Regions from separate parts of the Xenorhabdus doucetiae genome, predicted to be linked through region 2. Evidence: predicted binding sites of a transcription regulator. Region 2 holds the regulator's gene; the other holds the start of a gene.
The links. The regulator PhoB, encoded in region 2, activates phosphate uptake and scavenging genes when phosphate is short. The targets are predictions, from matches to a motif close to CTGTCATAAAACTGNCNNAT.

Region 1: the regulator PhoB is predicted to act here: its motif matches at 2,082-2,101, upstream of rpoH (RNA polymerase sigma factor RpoH).

The regions. Positions count from the first base shown of each region.
Region 1 covers NZ_FO704550.1:3,775,352-3,782,951, reverse strand. The annotation lists gene ftsY (signal recognition particle-docking protein FtsY) at 1-325, shown strand, start outside; gene ftsE (cell division ATP-binding protein FtsE) at 332-997, shown strand; gene ftsX (permease-like cell division protein FtsX) at 990-1,970, shown strand; gene rpoH (RNA polymerase sigma factor RpoH) at 2,183-3,040, shown strand; gene XDD1_RS16520 (glycerate kinase) at 3,138-4,271, shown strand; gene XDD1_RS16515 (helix-turn-helix domain-containing protein) at 4,463-4,765, opposite strand; gene XDD1_RS16510 (non-ribosomal peptide synthetase) at 6,163-7,600, opposite strand, start outside.
Region 2 covers NZ_FO704550.1:799,994-807,920, reverse strand. The annotation lists gene ggt (gamma-glutamyltransferase) at 1-1,478, shown strand, start outside; gene XDD1_RS03860 (sodium-dependent transporter) at 1,524-2,837, opposite strand; gene brnQ (branched-chain amino acid transport system II carrier protein) at 3,064-4,404, opposite strand; gene phoR (phosphate regulon sensor histidine kinase PhoR) at 4,829-6,127, opposite strand; gene phoB (phosphate regulon transcriptional regulator PhoB) at 6,154-6,843, opposite strand; gene sbcD (exonuclease subunit SbcD) at 7,125-7,927, shown strand, end outside.

The DNA of each region.
Region 1 (7,600 bases), 1.2 Mb from region 2:
AGCACATTTGATGGAAGAGCTGAAAAAAATCGTTCGAGTGATGAAAAAACTGGACGAAGAGGCTCCTCATGAAATTATGCTGACGCTGGATGCCAGCACAGGCCAAAATGCAGTAAGTCAGGCTAAACTATTCCATGAAGCGGTAGGATTGACGGGTATTTCACTGACCAAACTGGATGGTACTGCGAAAGGGGGCGTTATCTTCGCCATTGCCGACCAATTTGAGATCCCCATCCGCTACATTGGCGTGGGTGAAGGCATTGAAGATCTCCGTCCATTTAAGGCAGACGATTTTATTGAGGCGCTTTTTGCCAGAGAGGATTAACTATCAATGATTCGCTTTGAACAGGTCAGTAAAGCCTATCTGGGAGGGCGGCAGGCGCTGCAAGGGGTGGAGTTTCATCTCCTTCCAGGGGAAATGGCATTTTTAACCGGTCATTCAGGGGCGGGTAAAAGTACACTTTTGAAACTTATCTGTGGCATCGAACGCCCCAGTGCCGGCCATATTTGGTTTTCTGGTCATGACATCAGCCGACTAAAATCCCGCGAGATCCCCTTTCTGCGCCGTCAGATCGGCATGATTTTTCAGGATCACCACCTGCTTTTGGATCGCACGGTATACGAGAACGTCGCCATGCCGCTGATCATCTCAGGAGCCAGTGCTGAGGATATTCGTCGGCGGGTATCTGCGGCATTGGATAAGGTCGGCTTGCTGGACAAAGCGAAAAATTTCCCCATTCAACTTTCTGGCGGAGAGCAACAACGTGTTGGTATTGCCCGCGCGGTGGTGAACAAACCCACGGTATTGCTGGCGGATGAACCAACGGGAAATTTGGATGGGGCATTATCAGAGGGGATCATCCGTCTGTTTGAAGAATTTAACCGAGTTGGCGTGACCGTTCTGATGGCGACGCATGATACCGCCCTGATTGAACGAAGAAATTACCGTATCTTGACCCTGAATCAGGGGCGCATGCAAGGAGGGCATCATGGTTAAGCATGTCCGTCATTTAGCGAAAAAAGGCTATTCGCCAAAATCCAAGTCCAGGTCATTGAAAGGGGGATGGCGCGTACAGCAGCGTTATGCGTGGAAAAGTACGCTGTCTGATATGTTCCGCCAGCCATTGGCGACGCTGTTGACCATGATGGTGGTTGCCATTTCCCTGACCTTACCGAGTGTGTTTTATATCGTTTGGAAAAACGTCGATCAAGCTGTGATGCAGTGGTATCCCATCCCGCAACTCACGGTCTATTTGGATAAGTCACTGAATGACAAGAGTGTCAAACAGGTCATTGATCAGTTGCAAGGCATGGACGGCGTGAAATCGGTGAATTATCTTTCCCGTGAAGATGCGGTAAACGAATTCCGGGCATGGTCGGGTTTTGCCAGTGCCCTGGATTTGCTGGAGGAGAACCCGTTGCCGGCGGTCGCCATCGTCTCGCCTCAATTGAATTTCCAAAGCAATCAGACACTCACGACATTGCGCGATCAGGTTGCGCAGATTAAAGGCATTGAAGACGTCAGGATGGATGATAGCTGGTTTGCCCGCCTGACCGCGCTGACCGTCCTTGTCGGCAGAATTGCGGCCGTGATAGGTATTTTGATGGTGGTTGCGCTACTCTTGGTCATTGGTAACAGCGTCCGGCTGAGTATCTTTAGCCGCCGTGAGACGATTAATGTCATGAAGCTGATTGGGGCAACGGATGGTTTTATTCTGCGTCCTTTCCTGAATGGCGGTGCCTTACTGGGCGTACTGGGCGCCATATTTTCCCTGATCCTCTCCTCTCTGCTGGTGTGGAAACTTTCCGATGTGGTCACGGAAGTCGCGAGTGTTTTTGGCACCAGTTTTAAGCTGCATGGCTTGGGATGGGATGAATCACTCTTATTAGTCCTTATTTCAGGTATGATTGGTTGGATTGCAGCATGGTTTGCGACAATTCAGCATTTGCGTCGTTTCAGGCCGGAATAGCGGCGTTGGTCAGGCTTGCCAGTGAACTTTTGGGCTTCATCGTGGTCGAAATCACAGTTATGATTTTGTATTGATGTTTACACTATTGAGATGATTTGAATATGATCGCTACGGTGGTAAAATAGACATATCTTTGGCTTGAATAACCCTCATGGGTTAACTCAGGCAAACTTGAAAGCCGTCAATTTAGATCTAATTTTGAGAGAATTTGAATGACAAAAGAAATGCAAACTTTGGCATTAGTTCCACAAGGTAGTTTGGAAGGATACATCCGTGCCTCCAATGCTTACCCTATGCTTTCCGCAGAGGAAGAGAGGGAACTGGCAAAAAGGCTGCATTACCAGGGAGATCTGGATGCAGCGAAAAAGCTGATTCTTTCTCACCTGCGCTTCGTTGTTCATGTTGCCCGCAGTTATGCCGGTTATGGTCTGCCGCAAGCGGATTTGATTCAGGAAGGTAATATTGGCCTGATGAAAGCGGTTCGTCGATTTAATCCAGAAGTAGGTGTACGTTTGGTTTCTTTTGCTGTTCACTGGATTAAGGCAGAAATCCATGAGTACGTATTACGTAATTGGCGTATCGTGAAAGTCGCAACAACCAAAGCCCAGCGTAAGCTGTTCTTTAATTTGCGCAAGGCGAAACAACGTCTGGGGTGGTTCAATCAGGACGAAATTGAGCTGGTTGCCAAAGAATTAGGCGTGACCAGCAAAGACGTCCGCGAGATGGAATCGCGCATGTCAGCGCAGGATATGGCATTCGATATGCCCTCTGATGATGATAATCATGACAGCCATCCCGTGGCTCCGGTGCTGTATTTGCAAGACAAGGCGTCTGACTTTGCTGATGGCATTGAAGAAGATAACTGGGAAAACCACGCAGCGGATAAACTTTCTGTCGCGATGGAAGGGCTGGATGAGCGTAGCCAAGACATCATTCGTTCCCGTTGGTTGGATGATGATAACAAAACCACCTTGCAAGAACTGGCAGACAAATACGGTGTATCTGCGGAGCGTGTTAGACAGCTCGAAAAAAATGCAATGAAGAAATTGCGACTGGCGATTGAAGCGTAATTTCTTAGACGACATCCCTGCTTGCCGGATTAAAAAGCGATAATGAGTTTATCGCTTTTTTTATACATACGTGCCAGAGAAGCGAGGAAATTCCATGATGAAAATTGTGATTGCTCCTGATTCGTTTAAGGAAAGCCTGAGCGCCCTGCAAGTCGCACAGGCGATAGAGCGGGGATTTAAAGAAATTTATCCACACGCAAACTATCTCACATTGCCTATGGCGGATGGTGGAGAAGGGACAGTCGAATCACTGGTTGCTGCCACAGGGGGAAAACGCATCGCATGTACTGTCACCGATCCCTTGGGGCAGCCGGTTGAGGCATTTTTTGGTCTGCTTGGCGATGGAAAAACCGCTGTGATTGAAATGGCCGCCGCTTCTGGCCTGCATTTGGTGCCGATGGCGCAGCGCAATCCGTTGCTAACGACGAGTTATGGAACGGGAGAGCTGATTCTGGCTGCGTTGGAACATGGCGTGCGCAAACTCATTTTAGGCATTGGGGGCAGTGCAACCAACGATGGTGGCGCAGGGATGATGCAGGCACTGGGGGCAAATTTACTGGATGGTGACGGCCGCATATTGCCATTTGGCGGCGCGGCATTGACCCGGCTGGAAAGTATCGACTTAACCCACCTTGAACCACGCCTTGGGAAGATTGAACTGACAGTAGCCTGTGATGTGAATAACCCGCTATGTGGTGAATCGGGGGCATCAGCCGTATTTGGCCCACAAAAAGGGGCAACCCCGGAAATGGTTAAGTTATTGGATTCGGCACTGCGTCATTATGGAATGAAAATGGAATCGCTCACAGGGAAAAGCATCATTGATGCCGCGGGTGCCGGCGCGGCTGGGGGGATGGGGGCTTCTTTATTGGGATGTCTGGGGGCGAAATTACAGTCAGGTATTGAGATTGTTATCGAAACCTTGAAACTGGAAGACGCTGTTCAGGGTGCCGATCTGGTCATTACAGGGGAAGGTCGTCTGGATAGCCAAACCCTGCACGGTAAAACCCCTCTTGGTGTTGCCCGTGTTGCGAAAAAGTTTGCTATTCCCACCATCGCTTTAGTTGGAAGCATGAGCCGGGATTATCATGTTGTTCATCAATATGGGCTGGATGCCGTATTTTCCATCATACCGGAAGTTTGTACCCTTTCAGATGCCCTTGCCAATAGCGCTGATAACTTACAGGTAACAGCCCGTAATATTGCCGCGGTTTGGGCGATTTCTCATTGAAAACCAAACGATAAAAAACGGCATCAGCAAGCAGAAGCAAGATGGTTGCAACTAAAAATATTCGCCGGCAGAGTTGATGACCATTAAGCAATTTATGCCGATATGGCTGAACCTGACAAGGGTCAGAAGCCTGAATGAGGTAATTGAAATGAGTAACACAACAGGCTTCTGACGAATTTATCTTGTCCCATTTAACAACCATTCTTTCCTATAATTGTTTCAGCAATGGGAATATATTGATCTACGAGTTTATTAACAGTGTTGTCCTCTTTCTTGTTTTCTTCGCAATCCAGGAAAAACCACCCAATTGGCGTATTTAATATCCGGGCAATTCTAACCAGATGGGCGATATTAATTCGGTTTGCGCCCGTTTCGTAACGTGAAAGTTGTTGTTGACTGATGCCAATTTGTTTTGCTAATGCTGTGGCAGTGATGCCCAGTTGTTTCCTTTTGGTCTGAATACGTTTTCCGACTAATAGGTTTGCATCTTCCATATCTTATCCTTTTTTAATCAGTAAGTTATGGCGTTATCAAGGAAAATTGCCGGAGCTTAAAATGAGTTCAATGTTCTGCTCCACCACTCGCTCGTAAAATAGAGCCTGCCTTGACGGATTCACTACCGTTCACGGTATGCCTATTGTTACCACCTGATTCGCCGTTTTGTTTTCTGACATGCGTCTTGTTTTTGTAATGAGATAATTTTTTTATTAACGTGTTGTAAAAAAACAGCCCTTCACCGAAACAAGGAGTGTCCTTCCATGATACGAATTACATTTCTCTGTTTTATCGCTTCCTCTGCACATTTTTGACTGCACCATCGCTATGGCTTAAGTAGCACTCCTGTTCTCCTTACATAAGAGATAACCAATATGCTCCTAACTCTTATCTTATGGGATTTTTTGTAATTTTATAAATATAATTATTTGATTTTTAAATATTTTTACGTATTTATGTAAGATAAATGCGTAAAAAACAACAAATTTATAACTAATCTCATATTAATTGGCATGTCTTATTCTTGTTGATGATTTTTGTGAGGTTATAAACTGGACAAAATATACCAAACTGTCTAGTTTGGATTTATAATCCATATGATTGATACTAAATAGAATTAAATTTTGGATATGTAATGCTTTGGAAACATTAATTCTGGTTGATCCTGCCATACTTGACTGGCATCAAGTGACATTTTTTCACCATCAATTTTATTTCAGCGCAATAAAATATGTGAATAACAAAAAAAATTCATATATTATAATTGCTTAAGTGGAATGATTTGTAGTATGTAATAAAATTTGACTTAAGTTACATTATGTAGGATTATGTTTACAGTTTGGTATAAATTGTTTTGTTTTTTAATAAAATTTTATCGATTTGACTTATATAAAGACATTTTAATGTTTTTATCTATTGTTGCGGTTGATTTACCATTTTTTAATTAAAAATATTATTTACTATTACCTTTTCCACTAAATAGACTTTTAATTCGTCTAAAACTGGCGTTCACTCGCACTTTTGAATTTTTTGCAAGCAGCAGGAGTATTCTTACGTGATATTGAGTTATGTCTGTTATTTTTTTATTAAAAAACAATAAGATACTTGGTTTTGTTGGGTGGGGAGTTGTTTTATCAACTTGTATTCCGTTTTTCTTTGATGATTTGTCTACGGAAAATCACGGCTTTGAGGTGTTTTTTCAGGATATTGTCCTAAAACCGAAAAAAAACACTTGCTGTTGTACAAGGTTCCCAGAAGAACATTGTCGTTAGGTAGGGATGTGTTATCGGCAGGACGGCAGATATAGAAGAAGAGTGTTGATGTTTTTCTTTGCAAGCAAATAAAGCACCGAAGTCATTAACATTCGGTGCCTATATTCTGCAAAATTAGCGGGCTATTAGGAAGATAATGCCATGCTTAAGGTCTTAGCCAGAATCGTTTTATTTTCACTATCTTCCATCAGGCTAAAATGATCCCCTGGAACAGAAGTTAATTGTAGCGAAGATTCGGGAACTATCTGTTCCCAACCTAACGATGGTTCCATCGTGATGGACTGTAGCACAACGTCCGTCACAAACGGGATCTGTGGATAAGATTTCATTGCATAGAATTGATGCAATGTTATTGCAAGGGATTTGGGTTCATAATCTTTGACCATTTGGACATAATTCCCCATCTGTTCCCAACGTCTGGCAATTAAATCAGCAGGTAGATTCGATGGGTATAATTCCAATTCCTGCGCGGCGGCAATAAATTGCACTAAATTCAGTTCGTCCATTTTCTGATGCAATGCCGCAATCTCCTGAGGATGTTCATCCACGGACTGCCTTGCCAATTCAGCCAGAAACTGAAGTTTAGGTTGAACGGCGAGCGTCTTGAAACGGTGAGGCGCAGGCGTATCAATCAGACCTAAAAAGTTGACTGTCTCTCCGGCATTCAAGAGTTGCTGGGCAATGGCATAAGCCAGTACGCCGCCAGAAGAGTAGCCGTATATCCGGTACGGGCCTTCCGCTCGCACCGCCTTCATAAAGGTGATCATTCTGGCTGCCAGCGCTTCAATGTTCGACATCCGCTCATCATTGAGGGACGGCCAAGGGAGCGCATAAATCGGGTAGTCCGCCTGAATATGCTGAGCCAGCCCGAAAACATAGGAATAGTCATCCATGCCGCTGGGAACAAAGAATAACGGCGGTTCGGTACCATCTGGTCGTATTGGTATGGCGCTGTTTTGTGATTGAGACAGCGGATTTGAGGCGATCTCTGCGGCCAGTTCCGCCAGCACCGGGAATTGGAACAGATTATTCAATGAGCAAATCAATCCTCGCTCTGCGGCCAAGTTGATCATCCGCATGGCAAGCAAGGAGTGCCCCCCCAAGGTAAAGAAATTGTCATGCCGGCCAATCCGCTCAATACCCAGTAATTCACGCCAGATAGCGGCCAGAACGATCTCTGTTTCCCCTTGCGGCGCTTCATAGATCTGACGGGCAAAAGCGTGCTGATCAGGCACAGGCAACGCCCGGTGATCCAGTTTGCCGTTCGGGGTCAGCGGAAAGGCATCCAGCCGCACAAAGGCTGCCGGCACCATATAGTCAGGCAATAAAGTTCTTAAATGATGATGTAATTGGCTTGCCAACTCGTTATCCTCTGGCGCTACAATATTATTCGCTTGCGCGACGATATAAGCCACCAGCCGTTTATCTTGCCCATCACCGCGCGCCAGTACCAGCGCTTCACGGACATCAGGGTGCTCCGTCAGCCGCGCTTCGATTTCCCCCGGTTCAATGCGGAAGCCGCGGATTTTAACCTGTTGATCATTACGGCCAACGAAGAGCAGA
Region 2 (7,927 bases):
TTAATTTCCGTGAAACAGCCCCTGCCGCCGCCAGCGCTGATATGTATCTGGATAAAGACGGAAACGTTATCAAAGGCGCCAGCCTGTATGGTTATAACGCGATTGCTGTACCGGGTACCGTCATGGGGTTTGAAGAGGCATTGAAAAAGTACGGCACATTGTCCCGCGAACAAGTCATGGCACCCGCGATCAAACTGGCGCGTGAAGGCTATATTCTGACCCGTGGCGATACCGATGTTCTGGACACCACGGTTAAGCGCATCGCCCAAGACCCGGAAGCGGCCCGTATTTTCCTGCGCAAGGATGGTACGCCATTTGAACCGGGGGACAGACTGATCCAAACCGATTTGGCTAATACGCTGGAAATGATTGCTAAACAGGGGCCTGAGGCTTTTTACCACGGCAAAATTCCCCAATTAGTTGAAGAGGCCTCAAAAAAATCAGGAGGAATGATTACCGCAGCGGATTTTGCCAATTACCACGTCACAGAAACAGCCCCCGTCACCTGTAGTTACCGAGGCTACAAGTTTATCTCTTCTCCGCCTCCCAGCTCTGGCGGCGTGACATTATGCGAAATATTAAACATCGTTGAAGGCTACGATCTTAAATCTATGGGATACAACTCTGCTGCCTATATTCATACATTGACAGAAGCCATGCGTCACGCCTACATGGATAGAAATACCTATCTGGGCGATCCAGCCTTTATCAACAACCCGCTTGACCGACTGTTGAGTAAAAGCTATGCCGCATCGCTCAGAAAAGAGATTCAGCCCAACAAAGCCACTCCATCCGTGAATATCCAGCCAGGTATTGGCCCCCATGAAAAACCCGAAACCACCCATTATTCCGTGGTCGATAAAGCAGGCAACGCGGTATCAACGACTTACACCATCAATGGCCGTTTTGGTGCTGTCGTGATTGCACCGGGAACAGGCTTTTTCCTTAACGATGAAATGGATGATTTCACCACTAAAGTTGGTGAGAAAAATCTGTACGGACTCGTCCAAGGTGCCACCAATGCCATTGCACCTGGTAAGCGCCCACTATCATCAATGAGCCCGACACTGGTGACCAAAGATAACAAGATCTTTCTGGTCTTAGGCTCTCCGGGAGGTTCGCGCATTATCTCCATCACGCTACAAGCTGCCCTGAATATCATCGAATTCAACATGCCGCCACAAGAAGCCGTCAATAGCCCACGCTTCCACCATCAATGGCTGCCTGATGAGGTTTATTATGAGCAACGTGGTCTGTCGAAAGATACCCTGAATTTACTGGCAAAAATGGGCTACAAAATGGTGGAACAGACACCGTGGGGAGCAACAGAGTTAATTATGATTGGATTGCCGGGTGCTGCGGGTGTGACTCACGTTTCATCAGGCAATGATTCCGCCGTATCAGGCATTGTCCGTGAAGGCTATATCTACGGCTCCAATGATGCACGGCGACCTGCCGGTGCCGCGATTGGTTATTAAATGGCTAACGGGCGGTTTGATGGATAAACCGCCCGTTTAACGTTATCAAATCAGCCCGTGGACCAGAATCACGCCAATACATAAAGGTCCGACATATCGCCAGATAAACAGTAAACACTGGCGATTCCGCGATAACATATTATCCGGGATAAGCGCATTGACCTTACGTGACCAACCAAATACGAGGCAAATGATAATCCCGAATAATGGCATCAGGACGTTGGAAGTAATAAAGTCCAGCATGTCGAAGATGGTTTTTCCACCTAATGTAACGTGACTCAGGGGACCAAAAGATAAGGAAACCGGGATACCCATTAACATAATCGATGCCGTGACGATTAAGCTTGCTTTACGGCGCTGCCAGTGAAAACGTGCCTGAACATAAGCAACAATGTGCTCAAGTAATGAAATGGCTGAGGTCAGTGCGGCCATTAATAACAATAAAAAGAAAATGACGGCTAAAATTGAGCCACCGGGAAGCGTGGCGAAATAAATTGGCATCGTCATAAACGTTAATCCGGGACCTGCATTGGGTTCTAAGCCAGCAGCGGCCAAAGCAGGAAAAATCATCAGGCCAGCCAATATACAGACCAAACTGGAGAGGACGACAACCCAGATACTCGATTTACCAATGCCTTTGTTATTCGGCAAATAAGAACTGTACGTAATGTGGATACCCAAGCCGATAGACAATGAAAAAAATGCCAACCCTAATGCATCTAACACACCTTTTCCGGTCAGGCTATTGAAGTCTGGATATAAAAATAATTTCAGCCCTTCTGATGAACCCGGCAAACGGATGCCGACAATGATTAACACAATCATGATAAAGAACAGCAGTGGCATCATGATCTTCACTGATTTTTCCAGACCTTTTTGCACACCCGATAAGACCACGAAACAGGTTAGCCCTGAAAATGCCAGATGGGCGATTATCGGCCACCACGGATTGCTGATGAAATTGGTAAAAATAGAGGTCAGTTGAGAAATGTCGGTAATATTCAACTTTCCCGTACCCGCCATCACCGTGTAACCAATAGTCCAACCACCGACAACACTGTAGAAGCTATAGATACACCATGAACTGAATACACCGACAAAGCCAACCCATCCCCAGTGTTTACCCAGTAATTTCTTAAAGGCATTAACGGACACTTCACTCGTACCGCTTCCCAGCATATTTTCGGCTAATAGCACCGCCAGCCCGATCACAAAGCTGAACAATAAAAATACAATCAGAAATGCGCCGCCACCATTGGTTGCTGAAACATACGAAAATTTCCAGATGGCTCCAATGCCAACAGCAGATCCGGTTGCTGCTAATATGTGCCCCAAACGGGATGTCCATTGTTGACTCATGCTAACCCCCGAATGGATACAGTGTCAGCACAGGTAATATCTTTAGATGATAAACGGTATGTCATAATAATTATTAACTTATTGTTATAGATATAATTACACATTTAATAATGACCATTAAAACCATTTCAGCTTCCACGGGGGAAACTGGATGCTGATTTAACAGTCAGTGATAAGCATCATATTTACTGATACTGGTTTACTAATACTTACAAGAGACAGAGTGCTACTTTTCTTCATGCTGCATTTCATACTTTGGGAGCTTGACGCTTCCCGCAACACGGTCATAAATAGCGCATACAACGACAGCCAGCAAAGTAGGCAATAACCACGCCAGACCTTGATCCGCCAATGGCAAATGCTGCGCCCACTCAGGCAGTAAATGAGACAGGTACTCAGATGCCTTGACGCCATCCAAAATCCCAAACAGCAAGCTGACAGACATGGCCGGAGCCAGAATGCGTGTGGAGTTATGCCACCAGCGGATGGTAAAGCTCAATAATATCAGCGCGATACAAGGTGGATAAATTGCGGTCAAGACTGGAATTGAAAACTTAATCAAGTGACTTAAGCCCACATTAGAAACCAGCATAGAGAATGTGCCTAACAGCAATACCAGAGTACGGTAGGACAACGGCAAATAACGGCTGAAAAACTCAGCGCAAGCGCAAGTCAAACCGACAGCCGTCACCATACAAGCCACGAAAATCAGTACCGCCAGGAAGAAGCTGCCGTAGTTACCAAAAATATTTTGGACATAGGCGTGCAAAATCACAGCACCATTTTCTGCGGTAGGCACTAATGTGCCGCTGCCTTCCCCTAGCTTGAACAAAGAGAGGTACACCAGTGTCAAGCCAAGACCCGCAATCAAGCCAGCCCACATCGCATAACGGGTCAACAGGGAGGAAGATTCAACCCCTCTGGAACGCGCGGCATTCACAATCACAATACCGAATACCATTGCGGCCAAGGTATCCATGGTCAGATAGCCATTAACAAAACCGTTTGAGAACGGAATTTCCCGATAAGTTTCAATGGCAGGAACGGGACCGCCAGCCGGCCACAGTACCGCCGCAATCCCCAAAATGGCCAGTGCCAAAATTTTGACCGGAGCCAATATACGGCCGACGCTATCCAGCAGTTTGCCCGGATATAATGAAATTAGCATCACGAGTGCAAAATAGAGCACGCTATAGATGAATAGCGGAAGTTCACCCGTTCCGACAAGGGGTGCAATACCCACTTCAAAAGAAACCGTTGCCGTTCTGGGCGTCGCAAACAGCGGGCCGACCGCCAGATAGCAGATCGTTGCCAGAACCAAACCCGCCACTTTTCCAATCGGTGCACTGAGAGTATCAATACCCCCGCCCACTTTGGCCAAAGCAATGACAGTGATAACCGGCAAGCCAACAGCGGTTAGCAAAAAGCCGGCTGCTGAGATCCAAACATGCTCTCCGGCCTGCAAGCCAACCATAGGCGGAAAAATAATATTTCCCGCACCAACAAACAAGGCAAAGGTCATAAAGCCTAATGCCCAAATATCCTTAGATGATAAACGGTATGCCATAATGATTGTTAATGTGTTATTACCAAAAGAAATGCCTCTGCGACAGATAGTCACTATCGCAAGCACTAGAATTTTCACTGGCGAGACTGGATTCTGATTTCATGGTCAGTGATCGACCTAATATTCACTGATAATCGTAAGATACAGAATGATAGTGGTAATTACAGCTATAATCGCCAATAACTGCCCCCAAGTAAAACTTTTATAGCGTCAAAAGGCAAGCGACAAACCCAAAACCAGAACAATATACCAAACTACTTTTTAAAATCAGTGATTATTGTTATCTATCATTGAATACACACTATATGATTTGTACGTTTTTCGTCCTTGCTGATTAATAACTCATTTTTTGTCCGTATTTTTTGTCCATATTGTTACCATTTAATTCCATTGAACTTATTATTTTTTCACAAAACTATTTTTGTCAGGGAATTTTAGCAGGGACAATAAGCCGGGATGCCAATAGAAAGCTAAAAACAGATCCCTTCCCTACAGTGCTCGAAATATCGAGATGAGTATTGTAGTGATGCAGTGCGTGTTTCACTATCGCCAACCCTAACCCATTGCCGCCCGTCTGACGCGAACGGGCCCGATCGACGCGATAAAAACGTTCTGTCAGGCGAGGTAAATGTTCTACACCAATCCCACCGCCACTGTCTTTCACTTTGAACTGTGCACCCTGGGAAACATTTCGCCAACTCACCTCAATCCGTGTTCCCGGAGGCGTATGCCTAACAGCGTTATAGACCAGGTTGGACATTGCACTGCGCAGTTGTTCTTCATTACCAAAAACCTTTAGCTTTTCATCAACATCAAACACAATATCATACTGTTCACTTCCCAAGGCCAACGCTTCCCGCTGCAATATTTTTAATAGATTGGGAACATTCACAATTTCACTCATGTCCACTTGTGACCCCCCCTCAATTTTGGAAAGGTGCAGCAATTGCTGAACCAAACCATCCATTCTTTGTATTTGTTCCTGCATCGTGCCGATGACTTTCTGATGCACCTTATTACCAACCATCTGATCTTCCATCATTTCCAGATAACCTTGCAGTACAGTCAGGGGGGTTTTCAGTTCATGGCTCACATTGGCAAAAAAATCTCGCCGGGCATTTTCCAACTGTCGTTTTTGAGTCACATCGCGCACAACCATCAATAATTGTGTCTCAAAATAAGGCATAATGCGGAATTCCATCATATTGCCATTATTCAACTCGATGGACAGAGGGCGGGAAAAATCATTTGCGGTGATATAACGGCTAAAATCAGGATAGCGCAGCAGGTTGAAGATATGCTGGCCATTATCCTCAGGCCAGCGAAACCCAAGTAAATGTTGTGCCAGACGATTACACCAAAAAATATTGCCTTCCTGAGTCATCATCACAACGGCATCCGGCAGTGACTCAGCACCACTACGAAAACGCTTGATCAATAATGTGAGTTCACGACGCCGTTTGCGATTGCGTTGCTGCATCTGGTAAATGCCATAAAAGATAGGTTCCCAGCCGCCACGACTGGCTGGTGGTAACATCCTGCGATCCAGCCACAACCAATCAGATAATTTCAGCAAATTGTAGCCATGCCATACCAATGCCAGAAATAACGCGATAACCAGCAGCCATGCCAAGTGACCAATAAAGAGAGACAAAAAGAGAGCGGGCAAGCAAAAAAGCACAATACCCCATGCCAACTTTTTCCAAGATAAACGCTCAAGCACGCGACTTTACTCCCATCAATACACAGTCAATAGCGGGTAGAAAAGCGATATCCTGTACCACGCACAGTCTGTACCATCTTATCGTGCTCCCCTGTCTCCAGCGCCTTGCGCAAGCGTCGAATATGGACATCAACCGTGCGATCTTCCACATAAACATTGGTTCCCCACACATAGTCAAGTAATTGCTCACGGCTATAAACCCGCTCAGGATGAGTCATAAAAAAGTGGAGAAGTTTGAATTCAGTTGGCCCCATTTCCAAATCCTGTCCATGACTGGAAACACGGTGGGAAGAAGGTTCCAGAATCAATCCATCCATATCAATAACGTCTTCCGCTTCCATTGGTGAAATGCGACGCAGAACCGCCTTGACACGGGCAATCAATTCCTTGGGCGAGAAAGGCTTCGTTATATAATCATCAGCACCGACATCTAAACCACGTACCCGATCTTCTTCTTCTGTCCGAGCCGTGACCATAATGACGGGGATCGCCTTGGTGTTATTATCCCGCTTCATTTGCCGGATAAGTTGTATCCCCGAACCCCCAGGAAGCATCCAATCCAATAAGACCAAATCAGGATAAGGTTCAGACAGACGCCTTATTGCCGTATCGTAATCTTCGACTTCAATGGCCTGATAACCGTTTTGCTCCAGTGCAAAACAAACCATTTCACGAATCGGTACTTCATCTTCAACGACCAAAATACGTTTAACCATGGTTAATCCTGCTAATATCATTAAGGTCAGCGATTTTCACCGTAAAATATTATGAGTCAATTTTATGACACTTTTATGAACCCTTATATTCCTCAATCAGTAAAAGACAAACTGGCTCCCAGAGAAAATCTTGCACCGTTGTTATATTTCATTTTGGATGCGAAGCAGCTCGAAAATTCAGTAAAGAATGTCGAATTGCACAGGACATCCCTCTCTCTGCCATTATAATTAGCGCCTGTCACAACGGATAAGAAAAACACTCAGGCAACGGCGGGGAACTCATGCGAATCATTCACACATCTGACTGGCATCTTGGCCAATACTTCTTTACGAAAAGCCGCGCCGCGGAGCATAAGCACTTTTTGCAGTGGCTGATTAAAAAAATCGTCCAGCATCAAGTGGATGCCTTGATTATTGCCGGTGATATCTTTGATACCGGTTCCCCGCCCAGCTATGCGCGTGAGCTTTATAACAAATTCATTGTGGCGCTACAGCCCACAGGCTGCCAACTTGTCATTCTTGGGGGAAACCATGATTCCGTTGCCACACTCAACGAAGCAAAATCCCTCCTCTCTTACCTGAATACCACGGTGATTGCCAATGCTGAAACCGAAGATATCGCACAACAGATAAAGATCCTGCATAACAGAGAAGGCAATGCCGGGGCGATCCTCTGCGCCATTCCCTATCTGCGCCCACGGGATATCTTAACCAGCCAGCCGGGGCAATCCGGCGTACAAAAACAGCAGGCATTACAGGATGCCATCAGCGAACACTATCACAGGCTCTATCAGCAAGCCTGTACATTACGAGAACAACTTGGTCAGCCATTACCGATTATTGCCACCGGTCACCTCACCACAGTAGGGGCTTCCACAACAGATTCCGTTCGCGATATTTACATCGGCACATTAGATGCCTTCCCTGCTCAGGCATTTCCTCCCGCTGACTATATCGCACTGGGGCATATCCACCGCCCGCAAGTTATCGGTAAATCAGAGCATATCCGCTACAGCGGTTCCCCTATTCCACTCAGTTTTGATGAAGTGGAACAGGAGAAAAGTGTCTGCCTGGTGGATTTTAA